3 regions of the Paenibacillus sp. NPDC101420 genome follow, and region 1 is predicted to be linked to each of the others. Evidence: predicted binding sites of a transcription regulator. Region 1 holds the regulator's gene; each other region holds the start of a gene.

What was found. The regulator Rex, encoded in region 1, represses fermentation and respiration genes when NADH is low (regulators of the CRP and FNR family bind a similar motif). The targets are predictions, from matches to a motif close to TTGTGAAATATTTCACAA.
Region 2: a site for Rex is predicted at 2,192-2,209, ahead of ACQKMP_RS17045 (formate/nitrite transporter family protein). Genes of this name have one in related genera too.
Region 3: a site for Rex is predicted at 2,777-2,794, ahead of pflB (formate C-acetyltransferase). Genes of this name have one in related genera too.

The regions. Positions count from the first base shown of each region.
Region 1 covers NZ_JBNNSE010000002.1:514,915-521,866, forward strand. The annotation lists gene dinG (ATP-dependent DNA helicase DinG) at 1-1,794, shown strand, start outside; gene ACQKMP_RS11160 (redox-sensing transcriptional repressor Rex) at 1,926-2,579, shown strand; gene ACQKMP_RS11165 (amidohydrolase) at 2,566-3,867, shown strand; gene ACQKMP_RS11170 (DUF5590 domain-containing protein) at 4,037-4,555, shown strand; gene ACQKMP_RS11175 (hypothetical protein) at 4,964-5,506, shown strand; gene ACQKMP_RS11180 (AAA family ATPase) at 5,499-6,952, shown strand, end outside.
Region 2 covers NZ_JBNNSE010000003.1:403,419-410,370, forward strand. The annotation lists gene ACQKMP_RS17035 (formate--tetrahydrofolate ligase) at 1-336, shown strand, start outside; gene ACQKMP_RS17040 (FAD-dependent oxidoreductase) at 674-2,038, shown strand; gene ACQKMP_RS17045 (formate/nitrite transporter family protein) at 2,314-3,141, shown strand; gene ACQKMP_RS17050 (MFS transporter) at 3,575-4,795, shown strand; gene ACQKMP_RS17055 (GNAT family N-acetyltransferase) at 4,873-5,403, shown strand; gene ACQKMP_RS17060 (MOSC domain-containing protein) at 5,384-6,028, shown strand; gene ACQKMP_RS17065 (GNAT family N-acetyltransferase) at 6,122-6,670, opposite strand; gene ACQKMP_RS17070 (glutamine--tRNA ligase/YqeY domain fusion protein) at 6,901-6,952, shown strand, end outside.
Region 3 covers NZ_JBNNSE010000002.1:257,991-264,942, forward strand. The annotation lists gene adhE (bifunctional acetaldehyde-CoA/alcohol dehydrogenase) at 10-2,631, shown strand; gene pflB (formate C-acetyltransferase) at 2,884-5,145, shown strand; gene pflA (pyruvate formate-lyase-activating protein) at 5,361-6,098, shown strand; gene ACQKMP_RS09930 (extracellular solute-binding protein) at 6,520-6,952, shown strand, end outside.

The DNA of each region.
Region 1 (6,952 bases):
CGTAAGTTCGAACATAAAATTAATAAAAAAGACTTTATAAGTCCGAGGGAAGATGCGCTTACTGCGGCTCAGATGATCGTTTGGCTGACACAAAGTGAATCAGGAGATGACGAAGAGCTCAATCTAAGTGGACGTGGCGGAGATTTTTGGGAGACGGTGGCAAGCGATACCGATTCTTGTCTGGGTCGCTCGTGTCCTTGGTTCCGTAAGTGTTATTATCATCGGGCTAAGCATGAAGCTGGTATTGCAGACGTGGTCATTACGAACCACTCTAAGCTTTTCGCAGATGTTAAGGCTGGGCATCAACTACTTCCGGCTTATGAACATCTTGTAATAGATGAGGCCCATCATCTGGAGGACGTGGCTGGCAAGCATTTAGGCATGCATATGAAGCATTTCACGGTGGCACATACACTATCGCGTCTTTATAAGGATAGTCGAAATGGCCAACTTCCTACACTTCGCCAAATGCTTCAGTCATCAGGCAGTGAGGAAGCTTCTGAATGGAGCGGAGTGATCGATAGAATCTATCCGGACCTTCTTACCGTAAAAGAAACCTGGGATCTGCTTAGTGATAAACTATTCAGCCTCTTGCCGGAACGCAGCGATGCAGCGGCGGGAGAAGCCGGCCAGTTAGTCATGCGGCTACTTCCTACCCGTAAACCGAAAGATTGGGATGAATTGGTTGCTTTAGAGAATACTATGAATCTGACATTAAGCGAAATTATCCGTAAAGGTGATAAAATGCTTAATGAGATGCGAGATCAAGAAGGACAATCTTCCTCAGATAGCCTAGTTACCGATATTAGCGGCTTATTTAAGGATTTAGCTTCTATACGTGAGCAAGTACGGTTTTTTATGGGATTAAATGATGAGAATGTAGTATATTGGCTGGAGGCGAATGGAAATTATCGCAGTAAATCGCTACAGCTGTATGCCGTTCCTGTTGATGTTAGTAATCAGCTTAAGGAGCTGTTTTTCGACAAGAAGAAAAGTATCGTACTAACTTCGGCGACACTCTCTGTGGATAAATCTTTCCAGTTTATGATTGATAATCTCGGACTTAATGAAGCTGCGGAAGAGGGGCGTCTGATGACATCACTCCTGCCTTCTCCCTTTAAGTATCGGGAGCAGGCGCTGTTAGTTATTCCGCGGGATTTCCCAAGTGTGAAGGGGAGTGTAGGCGATGCCCGATTTGTCGATACACTCGTACAGTCACTAGCAGAAGCAGCTATTACAACACGTGGGCGGATGCTTGTCCTGTTTACTTCTTACAAGATGCTACGCCAGGTTTATGATCCTCTGAAAGAGGCTCTAGCCTCACAAGAGATCACGGTGCTAGGTCAAGGCGTGGAGGGGGGCAGCCGTAGTAAGCTGATCCGCCGTTTTCAGGACAGTGCAGCCTCTGTGCTGTTAGGAACAAGCAGCTTTTGGGAGGGTGTAGATATTCCGGGTGAAGCATTAACATGCTTGGCTATCGTGAGGCTTCCATTTCAACCGCCGAATCACCCCCTAGCGGAAGCGAAGTCTGAGTTATTACAAGCCCAGAAGAAGAATCCGTTCATGAAGTTGTCTGTTCCTCAGGCAGTTATCCGCTTTAAGCAAGGATTTGGAAGACTGGTGCGGACAGCGCAGGATCGGGGTATTGTTATTGTGTATGACACAAGGGTGATCGAATCTCACTATGGGAAGTATTTCCTGTATTCGTTGCCTGGCCCGAAAATGGAGCATATGCTTACGGATCAAATGGTTCCTCGAATAGCGGAGTGGTTGGAGGACGGAGGCGTTTCTTGAAAAGGGCGTCTTCCCTCTAATTAATCACTCTACAATGAAGGGCGGTATAAGAATACCGCTCTTCATTGAGACGAGGTGCAGAAATTTCGATAGGATTTGAACAGAATATCACTTAAATTAGGAGGTAAATTATGAAATCGGATAAAATATCAGAAGCCGTTGTTCGCAGACTTCCTGTGTACTTGCGTTTCCTGAATGATCTCCAGAAACGTGAAATATTAACCGTTTCCTCACAAGAACTAGGACAAAAACTTGATTTGAATCCTGCTCAAATTCGTAAAGATTTAGCTTATTTTGGAGACTTTGGTAGAAAAGGTATCGGGTATGACGTAACTTATCTTATTGAAAAAATCCGTCATATTCTGAAGCTGGATCAACAATTGAATGTGGCTTTAGTAGGTGCCGGTAACCTTGGACATGCATTATCTAATTACAATGCTTATCTGAAAGATACTATGAAGATTACCGCTATATTTGACTCCTATGCACCTAAGGTAGGGCGGAAAATTAACTCTCTTACCGTTCAACCGATGGAGGAGCTTGGTCAGACGGTTCGTGAGCAAGGTATTCGAATTGGGATCATTACTGTGCCTGATTCAGAAGCGCAGAATGTAGCAGATATTCTCATTGAGTCTGGCATTGAGGCGATTTTGAATTTTGCACCAGTGATTCTAAAAACACCATCGAATATCCGGGTTCATGCTGCCGATTTTACAACGGATTTGCAAAGCCTTGCTTATTATTTGAAAGACGGAAAGGAAGAAACCGGAAATGAAGAGCAGTAAAACGATTATTAAGGGCGGGCGTTTTCTTATTCCGGGAACGGATGAGCCGGTTCTGAATGGATATATGACTATTGAAGATGATTTGATCACTTACATAGGAAAAGAAGAGCCTTTAATGGAAGATGATGTACAAGTTGTTGATGGCAGTCGTCTGCTGTTTATGCCAGGTCTGGTAAACACACATGGCCATGCGGCAATGTCATTGCTTCGTGGTTATGGAGATGATTTAGCACTTCAGGTGTGGCTTCAAGAGAAGATGTGGCCGATGGAAGCGAAATTCACTGGAGAAGATGTATACTGGGGAACCTCCTTGTCGGTACTGGAAATGCTAAAAGGTGGTACTACAACCTTCTTGGATATGTATGATCATATGGATCGAGTAGCAGAGGTAGTCGAATTATCAGGCATTCGTTCTGTACTGATGAGAGGCGTAATCGGATTATGCCCAGAGGAAGTACAAAATCACAAGCTTGCGGAAGCGATTTCTTTTGCACGAAATTGGCATGGTAAGGCTGATGGTAGAATTACGACGATGATCTCGCCACACGCCCCATATACTTGCCCACCGGACTTCTTTGTTAAGTTTGTTCAAGCGGCACATGATTTGGATTTACCGATGCATACCCATATGTCCGAGACCAAACGCGAAGTGGAGCAGAATGTGGTGGATTACGGACTTCGGCCTGTAGCGCATTTAGAGAAGCTTGGAATGTTCACACGTCCGTCTATTGTTGCACATGGCGTTCATTTGAATGATGAAGAGATCGAGATACTGGCTCGTCATGATGTAGGCGTGTCTCATAACCCAGGAAGTAATCTGAAACTGGCTAGTGGAGTGGCTCGGGTTACGGATCTTCTAAAGGCTGGTGTGAAGGTATCACTGGGTACAGATGGTGCGGCAAGCAATAATAACCTGGATATGTTTGAAGAGATGCGTCTTGCAGCCCTCATCCATAAAGGTGTAAGTGGTGATCCGACGGCTGTTCCAGCTCCGGAAGCGCTGCGTATAGCTACAGAGTATGGCGCAAAGTCTATCTTTTTAAATGATGTGGGTAGACTCGCTGTTGGCATGAAAGCGGACTTTATCGCGATTGATATAGACCAGCCGCATTTGCTACCACACACAGATCTGTTGTCTCATGCTGTATACTCTGCCAGTGCCAAGGATGTTGAGCATGTATGGGTGAATGGTAAACAGGTTGTAAAACATGGAGAATGTGTAACGCTAGATGAGGAAGCAATCCGTCGTAAGGCGCAAGAATCATTTGATGGACTGCTTAAACGGTAGTCTAAGATCATAACGAATAACTGAAAGGCTGTGACTTTCTGCGATTGCAAAGTTACAGCCTTTTGTGTTTCTGATAATTAGATCATTGAATTGGATATGAAACTTTGGATAAACACACAGGTGTGTTATATAATCAAAAAAGATATATTACTAGAAAGGGAGCTGTACCTTGAAGAAAAGGAAAAAATGGATCCTCCTGGGGTCAGTTCTGATTCTGCTCCTTCTGTTTGGACTTATCCAGTTCTATGCTTATATTATGAAAGATCAATGGAACGAGCGAGATATCGCTAAGGATGTCGCTAAAACCAGTGCTGGTCTGACAGAGGTAACCAAAGCGCAGAAATCCGTGTGGGATGAAAATGCGGTGTACTGGGTCTTAACAGGGAAGAATGAAGCCGGGACCGAGTTGATGGTTTGGGTACGTTTTACTGTAGACGGGAAGTTTGCTGAAGGAACCGACGCAGTATATGCTGAAGAACTAAGTAAAGGGACCTCTGAAGCGAAAATGCGTAGCCTTATAAAAGCCGATCTTCCGGACATCAGCATTGAGCGGTTGTTGCCAGGAGTATATAACGGGGAGTATGCTTGGCAGCTTTTTTATAAACAAAGCGGTCGATATTATTATCAATTTTATCGGTTCTCGGATGGGGCTCAAATGGGTGAAGGTTACAGTTTACCTAGCCGCTAAATTAAACAAAGGCATTATAAGAGAAACAAGCGGACCATTTATGGTTCGCTTGTTTTTTAAAATGACATATTATTTGATATACTATTAGTACACGAACTGTGATATACTATAAGAGTGGATTTATATATTGCGATTTAAAGATTCATACGAAAAAAGGTCTGTTATTTTAAGAGTAACAGCCCTTTTTTTGTCGAATTAAATCAATAAATTAAATAAAATGGAAAGAATTAAAAAATAAAATTTTAAATATCTTCACACTTTTTTTCAATATAGTATATACACCTGTGATATACTACTGTTTGTAATTAGAACAGTGTTAGTAGAACGTCAGGCTCTGGTGAGCTCTTAGCAGCTATGACTTTGGATCATTCTGTTTACATTTTTTCATCTTTGAGAGGAGGACGTTTCTTGAAATTACGTCTTGTACCTGTACTGATAACGTCTCTACTGTCGGCTATGCTATTATTCGGAGGATTCTTTTTATATCGTCAGTTTGCTTTACAGGAACCGCTCCAAAAGATTGTAACCGGATTTGAGGGAGTAAATACTTCACATATTAGTATTAACCGCGATGAGGTCACTTTGAAACTTGATTTGCAGCCGGGCACGAATTTACGTGATCTAGTATCGTATGTATCCAAAGAAGGAAAATCAGTGATTGAAGGACGTAAACTTAAACTCGATGTGGAGCAAAATTCAAGTGAACTATTGGATGATTACTGGGATAAAGCGATGTTCTCTGTAGCTGAAGCCATGGAGAGCCGTAAATATACGATTATACCTACAGAACTTGATAGATTGAAACAGCAAAATACGGAATTTAAAGATGTGATAGCATCTACTGATATCGACGACAACAATGTGTACGTAAGCTTGAGTAATGGAAAAGAAAGCAAATTTATTATTTTGCCGCGAAAACCTGCGACCTTGGGGGTATGGAATAATGCCTAAGTACCTTAAAGAAATTTTACTCGGATTTATTCCTGTACTGTTTATTTTCATGGCTTTTTTAGGTATTAATATATTCCCGATTGTTATAGCAGCTGGGATGCTCACTGCACTACTTATAATTGCTCATTTGCGTGGTGGGCTTACAGTGAACGCTGGTGCTGGAAAGAAACGCAAGAAGGAAGGACCTTCAAAGCTCACTTTTGAAGAAATAGGTGGGCAAGATAATGCGAAGCAAGAGCTTCGTGAGGCACTTGATTTTTTGATCCGGCATGAGGAGATCAGTAAATTTGGGATTCGCCCTTTGAAAGGGATTCTACTCACTGGCCCTCCAGGAACAGGTAAGACCCTTATGGCCAGAGCAGCTGCACATTATACAAACTCTGTATTCGTGGCTGCATCAGGCAGTGAATTTGTAGAAATGTATGTAGGTGTCGGGGCCGGCCGGATCCGCGATTTGTTCAAGGATGCTCGTAACCGTGCTGTTAAGGAAAATAAACAGAGTGCCATTATTTTTATTGATGAAATTGACGTAATTGGCGGTAAACGTGAAGGCGGACAGCAGCGTGAATATGATCAGACCTTGAATCAGCTGTTGACTGAGATGGATGGTATTTATAATAACGAAACACCGCGTATTCTACTGGTAGCTGCAACAAACCGGAAAGAAATGCTTGATTCGGCATTGCTACGTCCTGGACGCTTCGACCGTCATATTCAAGTGGACATGCCTGACAAAAAGGGCCGCAAATCGATTCTGGAATTGCATGCGAAGAATAAACCTCTTCATCCAGATGTGAGTCTCGACAAAATTGCTGAAGAAGCCTATGGCTTTTCCGGTGCTCAGCTTGAAAGTGTCATGAATGAGGCTGCGATTTATATGATGCGTGAGGACTTGACGAAAGTTGAGCAGCGGCATCTGTCGATGGCGATTGACAAGGTAATGATGGGTGAAAAAACGGATAGAGAAACAAATCACGAAGAGAAAAAGAGAGTCGCCATTCATGAATTGGGACATGCCATCATGGCAGAGCTCCTTCGTCCCGGAAGCGTTAGTCAGGTTACGCTGACTCCGCGTGGGCAAGCCCTTGGTTATGTGCGACATAATCCTCAGCAAGAGCAGTATTTGTACACCAAAGATTATCTCGAAGATCAGATTATGATTGCACTTGGTGGAGCAGCTGCTGAAGAAATGTATTATGGTGGACGAAGCACAGGTTCACGCGGTGATTTCGATCAGGCGCTGAATATTGTGGAAACGATGATGAAGTCAGGTTTAACTTCGCTGGGTATTGCTAAGCTGGAAATGGTTACCACTGAAGAGCTTATGAAGGAAAATAGTAAGATATTGGATGAGCTGATGACGCGCACTCGTGAGCACCTTGAAAAGCAACGAAATGTATTTGATTACTCTCTTGACATTTTAATGAAGGAAGAAGTACTCTCTGG
Region 2 (6,952 bases), on a different contig from region 1:
TCCAAAATCACCAAGATTGTTCGCGAAATTTACCGTGGTGCGGAGGTTAACTTTTCCCCTGCGGCCAAACGCAGCCTAGCGGTGATTGAGCGTCTTGGGTTAAATGATCTTCAAGTATGTATGGCGAAGACCCCTTATTCCTTCTCAGATCAGCCTAGATTGCTTGGCGCTCCAGAAGGTTTCACGGTAGGTATCCGTGATATTACCCTTTCGCTCGGTGCAGGGTTTGCTGTAGTGATTACGGGCAATATCGTTACGATGCCAGGTCTACCGGCTAAGCCAGCTGCTGAGGCACTATGGATGGATGAGGATGGCGTGATTCACGGTTTGGTGTAGATTCAGTTTATGATCAGGCTTTTCCCTGTTGGTTTAGGGGGAAGCCTTTTTTTGCGCGTTATAAGAAAGTATATCCTGAGGGGGCAGAACATAATGTCTTACGCCCAGGGCAAAGCTAACGAGGTCGCAATCGGCAGCAGTGACGGAAAATGCTTAAAATTGTGAACAATCTGAGAATATAGGCGAAAAGACTTGTAATGTGATAAATATCACAATATAATCAGTTTATAAAGTGAAATAAATCACAATTAACTTATCGGTGATCAGATATCTAATTTGGTCAGTCAAGCAATTCGAATATATAACCAGGTTGTCCATTTGAAGGAGGAAGAAAATAATGAAAGTAGCTGTCATTGGATGTACCCATGCCGGAACTGCCGCAATTGTAAATACTGCCAAGCTTCACCCGGAAGCCGAGATTACGGTGTATGAGCGTAATGATAATATTTCTTTCTTATCTTGTGGAATTGCTTTATACGTAGGTGGAGTGGTCAAGGACCCGCACGGGCTGTTCTATTCTTCCCCTGAGAAGCTTGCTGAGCTTGGTGTAAAGACCAACATGCGTCATGAAGTGACCGTTGTGGATACGAAGTCCAAAACATTGCGTGTTCGCAATTTGGTAACCGGACAGGAGTTTGACGATACCTACGATAAGCTGATTATGACTACGGGATCATGGCCGATTGTACCGAAGCTCGAAGGGATTGAGCTGGAAGGCGTCTTGCTTTGCAAGAACTATGATCATTCCAATACCATTATAGAAAAAGCTAAACAAGCGAATAAAATCACAGTCGTAGGCGCTGGATATATCGGCGTTGAGTTGGTGGAAGCCTTCCAAATGAACGGAAAGCAAGTTACGCTGATTGATGGTGAAGATCGTATTTTGAATAAATATTTGGACCCAGAGTTTACTGCGCCGATCGAACAATCCTTTAAGGATCATGGTATTAAATTAGCGCTGAATGAGAAGGTAAGTTCTTTTGCTGGTGAAGGTGGTAAAGTTACCAAGGTTATCACAAGCGAAGGGGAGCATGAGGCGGATCTTGTAATTCTCTGCATCGGCTTCCGTCCGAATACTGAGCTGTTAAAAGGTCAAGTGGATATGCTGCCAAATGGCGCAATTCTGGTCAATGATTATATGCAGACTAGTTGCCCAGATGTGTATGCCGCTGGTGACAGCTGCGCGATTCATTACAACCCTACAGGTAAGCACGCTTATATTCCACTGGCAACCAATGCCGTACGGATGGGCACTTTGGTCGCACGTAACTTAGTGAAAGAGACGATTCCTTATATGGGTACTCAAGGGACTTCGGGCATTAAGATTTATGAAGATAATATCGCTGCTACCGGTCTTACTGAAGAAGGGGCTAAGGCTGAAGGAATGGACGTAGAAACTACCATGATTATTGACAATTACCGTCCAGAATTTATGCCAACCTTCGAGCAGGTGCAATTAAAAGTGGTATTTGATCGCGCCACACGCCGCATTCTCGGAGCGCAAATCTTGTCCAAAACGGATTTGACGCAATCGATCAACACAGTATCTGTATGTATTCAAAATAAAATGACAATCGATCAGCTTGCCTTTATCGATTTCTTCTTCCAACCTCATTACAACAAGCCTTGGAACTTCCTGAATACAGTAGGCCTCGAATCGCTACCGGCATCAGTACCAAGCAAAGAGGCAGTAACCGTATAATTTAATTGCCTGTGAACAATAAAGTTGGGTAAACCGGAGCCATATATGGCTCCGGTTTTTTGTGATTGATGATGGTACTATTTACCTTTAAAATAATATGGAGCCTGTTCTTACAAATGTAATTATGGATGCGCTTCGTTAAATTTGACATGTCAGTGAAAAGTTTCACTTAGTTTTTCGTTAAGTGATAATTATCACGTTAATGTGTTTTATGACACGCTACAATGGTCGTAAAGGAACAAATTTTAAGTAAATAGATGAAGGGGATAGGAATCATGGCTTATAATAAACCGCAGCAGATTGCCGCAGTCACGGTCGAGAACGGCATAAAAAAGGCGCACAATCCTTTAAGCACCGTACTAATTCTGGGCTTTCTGGGAGGAGCGTTTATCGCGCTCGGATTTTTACTGGATATTCGCGTCATTGCTGGCGCACCACATGAATGGGGATCCATCGCTAACTTTATTGGGGCAGCTGTCTTCCCTGTAGGATTGATTCTAGTACTGCTTGCAGGGGGAGAATTGCTGACAGGCAATATGATGGCTGTGCCACTCGCCTTTATGGCGAAGAAGATATCCTTCTGGGAAGTTATTAAGAATCTCGTATTGATTACCCTGAGCAATCTAGCGGGAGCTTTGTTTGTAGCTTACTTTTTCGGTCACGTGGTTGGTTTAACCTCTGACGGTGTGTATTTAGAAAAATTAGTGGAGATGGCAGGACATAAGCTTGAGGCAGACTTCTTGCCGGCATTTGTTTCCGGTATCGGTTGTAACTGGCTCGTAGCTTTGGCGGTATGGCTCTCCTATGGAGCAGATAACTTCAGTGGCAAAATCCTCGGTATCTGGTTCCCAACGATGGCTTTTGTAGCTATCGGCTTCCAGCACGTTGTAGCCAACATGTTCTTAATTCCGGCAGCTATTTTTGAAGGTTATTTTTCATGGGGAGAGTACTTCAACAATTTTGTTCCGGTATGGCTAGGAAACTTGACGGGCGGTGCGATCTTTGTTGCGGCAGCTTATTGGATGGCTTACCTGCGCAAAGAGCCTGCATCTATTCAGTCCGTAGACAGCATGTCTGGCAGCGGTGTAAAAAAACACGCCTAAACCTATCTTATAGAGCACTCCTTAGAATAGTCGAGGGGTGCTTTTTGCTGTATAGACAAATAAAATCCGCCGTGATGTATCCGAGCTCGGGGGAACGAATTCGGATGCACAGCGAATTTTAAAAGGGGGAGTGTTTCTAGGCTCTATTACCCCGACTTTGTAATAACGAAACACTTCATTATGGTTTAGTCTACTTTACGGAAGACAGCGGCAACTATAAAATATAAATAGATAGTAGAAATAGGGAGGACTGCGGACGTGAAAGGTGCTACTTTTTTCTCAGCTACGTTAGAAGTTAGTCCTAAATAAGAGGTGAAGTATACTGAGACTTTATCACGATAGCACGTCAATGCGTCTGCTTGCCCTGAACCCTGTTTTGGGATAATACTGGATGGAATAATGACACATATATTACAGGGGATGTACACTACTTATGAAGTTTTTACAGAATTATCCTAAAGAAGTTAAGATATTTTTAATTGCTAGTCTTATTAATGCAACGGGTAGTGCACTGATGTGGCCATTGGTTACAATGTATGTTTTTGATGAGCTTGGACGCAGCATGTCGGATGCCGGATTAGTGATTCTTATTCAATCAGTTGGAGGAATTGTGGGTCAACTACTCGGGGGCTCACTCTATCATAAGGTAGGCGTTAACCGGCTGATTGTTGGAGCGCTGGGCATGAATGCACTTGCTCTGTTCACTTTGCCGGCAGCAAGTAACAACTGGACGTTATTTATGGTCGCGATGGGACTGGTAGGGCTCTTTAATTCACTGTCCTTACCTGCGATTCAGGCATTTATCGGCTTTCGTTTTACGAAGCAGCGCGGAGAGCTGTTTAATGTTATTTATGTCGCTAATAATATTGGTGTAGCACTGGGAACGGCGTTAAGTGGTTTTTTGGCCGATATTTCTTATATGCTCAGCTTTGTGATGAACGGCGTAACTTCAGCGGTATTTGCGGTATTCTTTTTTGTATATCTCAAGAAAGTCGGAGGAGATTCTCCACAGGAGGTCGCAGAACACCAGAAGGCTGGTCCTGACAAACAATCTACCTGGAAGCTAATGGGGCATACACGAATCTATCTTTATATGGGTATTGCCTCGATGTTCCTACTATTAGGGAACTCTATCTGGAATACAGGGGTATCTCCGTTCATTATTTCTGAGGGCTGGCCTAAGAAGACTTATGGTTTTCTCTGGACGCTTAACGGAATTCTCATTTTTGCGGCTCAACCGCTCGTAACAGTAATTAAACGCTGGTTCGCATCTACCTCAACGGCGCAAATGACAGTAAGTGCTCTATTTTATTTGGTTGGGTATGCTGTTCTTTTATGGATGCCGACTTATTCAGGTCTAGTGCTTGGGATGGTACTCGCTACGCTTGGGGAAATGCTGATATCTCCGGCCATGCCTTCCTTTATTTCGGATCATGCAGGTCGCAGTGCTCCTTTTTATTTAGGGCTAAGTGGAGGCATGGGGGCAGTCGGTAGGGTGATTGGACCATACTTAATGGGTAGGTTATACGATAGTGGAGGCTTAGCGCCTACCGCATGGTTGGCATGTGCGATGGCACTGCTGTCCGTAGGATTCTTTATCGTTCATGCGTATATCAACCGCCGAGGAAATTCATTGGAGCGGTCAATGGGATAGTTGAGAGTTGAGCATAGTGGATTCAAATGATCTACTGTGAATTCTATAGAGGTGCAAGGCAAGGGGTGTACATCTTTATGAAACTTAGCAACAAGGATAGGTTTATAATAAGGTTCTCAGAGATTAAAGACGTGCGGGAACTGATTCATCTGGATCATATGATCTGGACGGAGAACACTAGCCCGGGGCCATTAATGTGGCGTTCCCAAGAGGATTATCTACTGAATGCTCCCCCGGGTTCGCAGCTAGTAGCACTAAAGGATGACAAGCTATGCGGATATGTTGGGTTTGGCTGCCCTAGTCGAATGGAGAGTAACAGGCATGTGTGCGAGGTCAATATTGCTGTTCATCCGGATTATCAACGTTTAGGTATTGGCCGGCAGCTCATAGAGGCTATTAAGGAACATGCCGCAGATAACGCCATTCGCAAGCTGCGTCTACGCGTATTATCCTGTAATGAATCAGCGCTTTCTTTTTATCGTAAATGCGGGTTTGTGGAAGAGGGACGTCTGCGGGAGGAGTTTTATCTTGGCGGTCGATATGTGGATGAAATCTTTATGTGCTGCATGCTGACAGGAGGAGAAGGATATGGAGATCATCTCGCTTAATGTGGGGCGGCCGGTAACAGTGGATTATCGGGGGAAACCTTTGGAGACTGGGATTTATAAAATGCCTGTAGAAGGATCAGTTCAGCTACATATGAGCGGATTTGATGGAGACGGGCAAGCAGACCTTAAACATCACGGAGGACCTGACAAGGCAGTTTGTGCCTACCCCATCGAGCATTATCCCTACTGGGAGCAGCAGCTTGGGAAGAAACTGGAATACTCTGCCTTCGGGGAAAATATAACAACTACCGGCTTATTAGAGACAGATGTGTGCATTGGCGATGTGTACGAAATAGGTACCACTGTGCTGCAGGTCAGCCAGCCACGTTATCCTTGCTTCAAAATCTCACAAAAGCATGGCCCGGCAGATCTCCCGGCTCAAGTGCTGGACACTAGATATAGCGGATTTTACTTGCGTGTGCTTCGTGAAGGAAAGATCTCAACCGGAGATGCGATTGTCAAAAAAGAAAGTGGAGCTGGCGATGCGTCCGTGGCACATGTACTACATTTAATGCAAGTGGGGTTGCAAGAGGAAGCTGCACTGGCAGCTCTTGCGGAGCTAGGAACTCTCTCCGCCGTAGTGCGGAACAAGTTTCGAAAACAGCTGGGTCTGCCGGAGAGTTAAACACTATCTACAAACCAAAATAAGCCTGGAGGCGTGTGCCTTCCAGGCTTATTTCTATTTATGAGCTTATATGTGCTGCTTGCTTAGCCTAACTTAGCCGAGCAGCTGCCATTCACTACGCAATAAACCGTATACGGCATGGTTGACGTAGCCGTCAGGCAGTTTCTCTGACTGTCTAATCACACCCTCAAGGACAAAACCAAGCCGTTCCGGGATCGCCCGGCTGGAAACATTTCCGGTCGCGCAGCGAATTTCTACACGCTGCAGCTCCATTTCCAGTAGTGCATAGTCTACTAGCACCCGACAGGCACTGGTCATATACCCTTTACCTTCATATCCTTCACCCAGCCAGTAGCCGATCCCAACAGATCGGTTATGCCAGTCAATCTGGTGATACCCAATAACACCGGCGAGCTCACCGCGAACCCATAGTCCAGCGGTAAAAGCACCATTGTCAGTGCTTTGTTTAACCGCATTTTTGATGAAATTTAGAGTGTGGGCCTGTTCCGTAACGGCATCCACCCAAGGGAGCCATTGTCGTAGTCGTTCCCGTGAGTGCTCTACTAACGCGAACATGTGCCGAGCGTGCTCTGGCAGTAGCGGCTTTAACATCAGCTCTTCATCGATGACATAATTAAACAAGCGGTTGCCTCCTTTTTGGCACAAGGCCTTATGTATGATTATGGATTATTTCTTATGATTATCATGCTACTCTATCGCCCTGACAGAAGTCAAAAGGTCTAAAGACACTAAAAAATGATCCGTGCCTTGTGCCCCCTTTTATTGAACAATCTACGGTTAACGGGTATATTAGTAGGAAACATGTTTATACAAGAAGTAGTGTAACACTACAGAATGAAAGGTTGATAGCTGTGGAGAACCGTAGCACCCCCTCCAATTTTATTAAGAATGTTATTACCGAAG
Region 3 (6,952 bases), 260 kb from region 1:
ACGAGGGAGATGGCAGTTAAGAACGAAGTCGCCGCCCAAGTTAAACAAGTTACCGCTGAAGAGTATATTCAGAATTTAGTGGATAAAGCAAAAAAAGCGCATGAGGCGTTCATGGCGCTAAACCAAGAGCAAGTTGACACAATCGTTCATGCAATGGCGTTGGCTGGACTCGACAAACATATGTACCTCGCAAAATTGGCCGTAGAAGAAACTGGACGCGGCGTATACGAAGACAAAATTACGAAGAACATCTTCTCAACTGAATATATCTGGCACGGAATTAAATACGATAAAACAGTAGGCGTTATTGAAGACAACGCTTATGATAGCTTCCAAAAAATTGCTGAACCCGTCGGAATTGTTATGGGTATCACACCGGTAACCAACCCTACATCCACCACGATGTTTAAAGCGTTGATTTCGATTAAGACACGGAACCCTATTATATTCGGTTTCCACCCATCTGCGCAAGAGTGTAGTGCAGCTGCTGCAAAAATTCTTCATGATGCTGCCGTGAAAGCTGGCGCTCCTGAGAACTGTATCCAATGGATTGAAATGCCAACAATGGACAAGACAAACGCATTGATGAACAACCCAGACGTTGCTCTTATCTTGGCAACTGGTGGTTCTGCAATGGTAAAAGCAGCTTATAGCTGTGGTAAACCAGCACTTGGCGTAGGCCCTGGTAACGTACCTGCTTTCATTGAAAAGAGCGCGGATATTGATCAAGCCGTAACGGACATCATTCTTTCTAAAACATTTGATAATGGTATGATCTGTGCTTCCGAGCAAGCTGTTATTATCGAAGAACCAATCTTCGATCAAGTGAAGAAAAAGATGATTGCTAATGGCTGCTACTTTGTGAATAAAGAAGAAGCTGCCAAACTGACTAGTGGAGCAATGAACGTAGATAAATGTGCGGTTAACCCAGCAATCGTAGGTCAATCCGCAGTGAAAATTGCTGAAATGTGTGGCATTCAAGTCCCTGCCGGCACAAAGATTCTGGTAGCAGAACTTGAAGGTGTAGGCACTAAATATCCACTTTCCGCTGAAAAATTAAGCCCGGTTCTTGCTTGCTACAAAGTTAAGAATGCAGATCAAGGTATCGAACGCGCAGCTCAAATTGTTGAATTTGGTGGTATGGGACATAGCTCGGCTATCCACTCCAACAACGAAGAAGTAATCATGAAGTTCTCTAACCGTCTGCAAACAGGACGTATTCTCGTTAACTCGCCTTCCACACATGGTGCGATCGGCGATATCTATAACACTAATATCCCTTCGTTGACCCTGGGCTGCGGATCTTATGGACGTAACTCCGTGTCGCAAAACGTTACAGCAATCAATTTGATCAACGTGAAAAGGGTGAATCGTCGTACCGTGAATATGCAATGGTTTAAAGTACCTGACAAGATCTATTTCGAAAAAGGCGCTACTCAGTACCTGACCAAAATGCCTGATATCACACGTGTCGCAATTATCACTGACCCAATGATGGTTAAGCTTGGATATGTTGAAAGAGTTGAACATTACCTGCGTCAACGCCAAACTCCTGTAGCTATCGAAGTGTTCTCTGAAGTTGAACCAGATCCATCGACAACTACAGTTGAAAAAGGTACTGCAATGATGAACAGATTCCAACCGGACTGCATTATCGCACTTGGCGGCGGTTCGCCAATGGATGCTGCAAAAGGAATGTGGTTATTCTATGAACATCCAGACGCAGACTTTAATGGTCTGAAACAAAAATTCATGGATATCCGTAAACGGGTATACAAATTCCCTAAACTTGGTAACAAAGCTAAATTTGTAGCAATTCCAACTACTTCGGGTACAGGTTCGGAAGTAACATCTTTCGCAGTTATTACCGATAAAACAACTGAACAGCACACTAAATATCCTTTGGCTGACTACGAGTTAACTCCAGATGTGGCTATCATTGATCCAGAGTTCGTATACAGCTTGCCAAAAACTGCTGTTGCTGATACAGGTATGGACGTATTGACACATGCTATCGAAGCTTATGTATCGGTTATGGCGAGTGACTATACTGATGGTCTAGCTATTAAAGCGATCCAACTGGTATTCCAATACCTTGAAAAATCGGCGCTGGAAGGCGACAGAGTAGCACGTGAGAAAATGCATAACGCATCAACACTTGCTGGTATGGCCTTTGCCAATGCATTCTTGGGTATTAATCACAGTTTGGCGCATAAATGGGGCGGACAGTACCACACTGCTCATGGTCGTACTAACGCGATCCTTATGCCACACGTTATCCGTTACAATGCTAAAAAACCTACGAAGTTCGCTTCGTTCCCTAAATATTCGCACTTCGTAGCTGATGAGCGTTATGCTGAAATTGCCCGTATTCTGGGATTGCCAGCTCGCACAACTGAAGAAGGTGTAACTAGCCTGATCAATGCTATTCGCGATATGAATAAAAAATTGGGCATCGAAGAATCGTTCCAACAACTGGGCTTTGATCCTAAGGACTTCGAATCCCGTGTAGATTACTTGGCTGACCGTGCGTTTGAAGATCAATGTACAACTGCCAATCCTAAGCTGCCACTGGTTTCTGAGCTTGCTGATGTATACCGTAATGCGTTCTACGGAAGATTTGATAATTAATAAATGGTTAAATAGAGAATAGGATAGTTGTGGACTTAGATAAAGGTGACAAATATCACTCGAAAGGTGATATTTGTCACAGTGTTTTTATAGAAAATAAACTAGAATGTTTATATAAACAACGGTCCCACATATGAAATGTTGATTGTGAAATTTGGAACAACCACATCTTTTGGGGATCACGAGACACGGGATCAACCTTCAAGCCCGCGATCTCTACAAATATAATAAATATAGATGGAGGGATTTAGCATGTCGGTGATTGAAAAAGAAGTAAATGAAGTGAAATCCGGTTGGAGAAGTTTTACAAAAGGTAAATGGTCCAAGAAAGTTGACGTTAACAACTTTATCGCTAGTAACATTAAGCCTTATGAAGGTAACGAAGAGTTCCTCGTAGGTCCTACTAGTAACACAACTGAACTGTGGAAGATTATTTCCCAACTGAGCAAGGAAGAAAGAGAAAGAGGCGGCGTATGGGATGTTTCCCTAGATACTGTCTCCACAATCACTTCACATGCTCCAGGGTACATTGACAAGGACAAGGAACAAATTGTAGGCGTGCAGACTGACGCTCCTTTCAGACGTTCCATCCAGCCATTCGGCGGGATCAAGATGATGGTTGATGCTACGAAGGCTTATGGCTTCGAGCTTCCACAAAACATCGTTGACATGTTCACGAACATTCGCAAAACGCATAACCAAGGCGTATTTGATGCATATACACCAGACATGAGAGCAGTACGTAAATCCGGCGTTATCACAGGTCTTCCTGATGCTTACGGCCGTGGACGTATTATCGGCGACTACCGCCGCATAGCTCTGTACGGTATTGATTTCTTGATTAAAGACAAAAAGCAACAACTAGCTGAGCTTGAAGTTGATTCCATGACAGAAGAAGTAATTCGTTTACGTGAAGAGCTGTCCGAGCAAATTCGTGCACTGGGCGAATTGAAAGAAATGGCAGCTGCTCACGGCATGGATATTTCCAAACCAGCGATGAACTTCAAAGAAGCTACTCAATGGGTATACTTTGGATATCTGGCAGCAGTTAAAGAACAAAATGGTGCAGCGATGTCCCTGGGACGTGTTTCTTCCTTCCTAGACATTTATGCAGAACGCGATATTGAAGAAGGTACTTTGACTGAAGAACAAGTACAAGAAATTGTCGATCATTTCGTAATGAAACTGCGTATCGTAAAATTCTTGCGTACACCTGACTATAATGACCTGTTCTCCGGCGACCCTACTTGGGTAACTGAATCCATCGGTGGTATGGCTGAAGATGGAACCACTCGTGTTACCAAGAACAGCTTCCGTTTCCTGAACACCCTGTACAACTTGGGTCCAGCTCCGGAACCAAACTTAACTGTACTTTGGTCCGAAAGATTGCCTGAAGGCTTCAAAAAATATTGTGCTAAGGTTTCTATCGAAACTAGTGCAATACAGTATGAAAATGACGATCTAATGCGTCCATACTGGGGTGAAGATTATGCGATTGCTTGCTGCGTATCTCCAATGCGTATCGGTAAACAAATGCAGTTCTTCGGCGCTCGTGCCAACCTGGCAAAAGCTTTACTGTATGCTATTAATGGTGGTAAAGACGAAAAATCCGGAGCGCAAGTTGGACCGGAATTCCCAGCTATCACTTCTGAATATCTAGATTATGACGAAGTAATGAAACGCTTCAAACCGATGATGGAGTGGTTGGCTAAGACTTATGTTAACACTTTGAACATCATTCACTATATGCATGACAAATATTCTTACGAACGTATCGAAATGGCACTGCATGATCGCGACATTCTGCGTACAATGGCTTGCGGTATCGCTGGTCTGTCCGTTGCAGCTGACTCACTGAGTGCGATTAAATACGCGAAGGTTAAACCAATCCGTAACGAACAAGGTATTGCAATTGACTTCGAAACTGAAGGCGAATTCCCTTGCTACGGTAACAATGACGATGCTGTAGACAATATCGCAGTAGAATTGGTTGAAACCTTCATGTCTATGATCCGTAAACACAAAACATATCGTGATGCTGTACCGACTCAATCTGTATTGACCATTACTTCGAATGTAGTGTACGGTAAGAAGACAGGTACAACACCTGACGGACGTAAAAAAGGCGAACCATTTGCACCAGGTGCTAACCCAATGCACGGACGCGACAAGAAAGGTGCTCTGGCTTCACTGAACTCTGTAGCCAAACTGCCTTACTCTGATGCACAAGATGGTATCTCCAATACGTTCTCTATCGTACCTAAGGCACTGGGTAAAGATGATGAATCCTGTAAGTCTAACCTGGTACACATGATGGACGGATACTTCCATAATAATGCTCAGCATTTGAACGTTAACGTATTTAACCGTGAACAGCTGATGGACGCTATGGATCACCCTGAGAACTATCCACAATTGACTATCCGTGTATCCGGTTATGCAGTTAACTTCATCAAGTTGACTCGCGAACAACAAATGGACGTAATTAACCGTACTTTCCACGGTTCAATGTAATTTGTTTATATTTATAAAGATCTTTCATTGAGATATGCTCTAAAATATTTGCAAGGAATTACCGCTCTTGTTTCAAGGGCGGTAATATCTTGTTCAAGAATCATTAAAATTTTAAATTTTACGGTCGCGATTAAGGAGAACACAGTCTTAAGGGCAGGGATTCTTCTTCGTGAAAGATGGACTGTTAGTCAGTCCTGGAGAAAGGATGACATCCTATGATTAAAGGTCGCATACACTCCTTGGAAACCTTTGGAACCGTTGACGGACCTGGTATTCGATTTGTCTTATTTATGCAAGGGTGCTTGCTGAAATGCCAGTATTGCCATAACCCTGATACTTGGGCTTTAGATGAAGGTAAGGAAATGACTCTAGAAGAAGTGCTTTCGGAGATCGAGCCATATTTAAACTACTATCGTTCATCCGGTGGTGGGTTAACAGTATCCGGCGGAGAACCAACTTTGCAGGCGCAATTTGTAAAACAATTATTTACGGAAGTTAAGAAGCGTTGGAATCTGCACACCACATTAGATAGTAATGGTTATAACGAAGGTGACAAGATTAATGACCTATTGGATGTTACGGACTTGGTGATGCTCGATTTGAAGCATATTGATGAAGAAGCACACATTAAGTTAACTGGTAAATCTAATGATCGGACCTTGAAGCTTGCACGTTGGCTGTCAGATCATAACCGTAAGATGTGGATTAGACATGTATATGTTCCAGGCATTCATGACCGTGAAGAGGACCTTATCAATCTAGGTCGTTATATTGGAACCTTAAATGGCGTTGAGAAATTTGAAATCTTACCTTATCATCAAATGGGTATCTATAAATGGGAAATGCTCGGCAAGGCTTATGAATTGGATGGAGTGCCATCCCCTACGGATGAAGAAGTTCAGCGGGCGTACCGCTTAGTCGAAGAAGGTCGTAAGCAGACAGCGTTGGTATAATTTATACCTACATTAAGTGGAGCCGTTCCTTCAGTGATTTACTGCTGAAGGAACGGTTTTTTTGTTATGAGGGACGTCTGATGTCATTTAAAGGGGTAATTTTGTATTTTCGCTTTAAAAAAATGATATATTTACAGCTGTTAATTAACCAGTTGGAAATACGTTATGATATATATTGTATCATTGCATTGAGTTTTTATTATTATTTTCAAAGTGTATGTATGGTTAAATTACGCCATAAAGCTTTTAATCGTAATAATTACTGAAATAAAGTTATATTATATTACATATTGTGTAGTTGATTCCGCTTTCATTAGAGATTTTTATCCCTATAGTGGATGAATCTTAACCTTACGAGAATGGAATCTGTTTTCTATAATAAGAAGTGTAAAGCACAACATTATATGGGGGGTCACAAGAAATGAAAAAAGGTATGACTTTGCTATTGTCCCTGATTTTTGTATCATCAGCTTTACTGGCAGGTTGCGGAGGCAACAACAATGCATCTTCTAACAAAGGAGATGGAAACGCTACCGCGACGAATTCAGCGGATGCTACAAATGCTCCAGCAACAGAAGAACCGGTTAGTAGCGAGCCGTTCGAAATGACGATTCGTCACACTCAAATCGGTGCCGACAAACAGAAACGTTTAGCTATTCTGCAAGAAGTAGTGAAAAAGGTAGAAGGCGATGTACCGGGTCTGACCTTTAAGCTTGATGGAGTAGATTCAGATGTAAACCGTAAAGAAAAATTACGTGGTGAAATGGCTGCAGGTAATCCACCAGAGATCTTCGATCTTTTCGGAAGCCCTGACTCTAAGATCTATGCTAAAGAAGGTAAATTACTCGATCTGA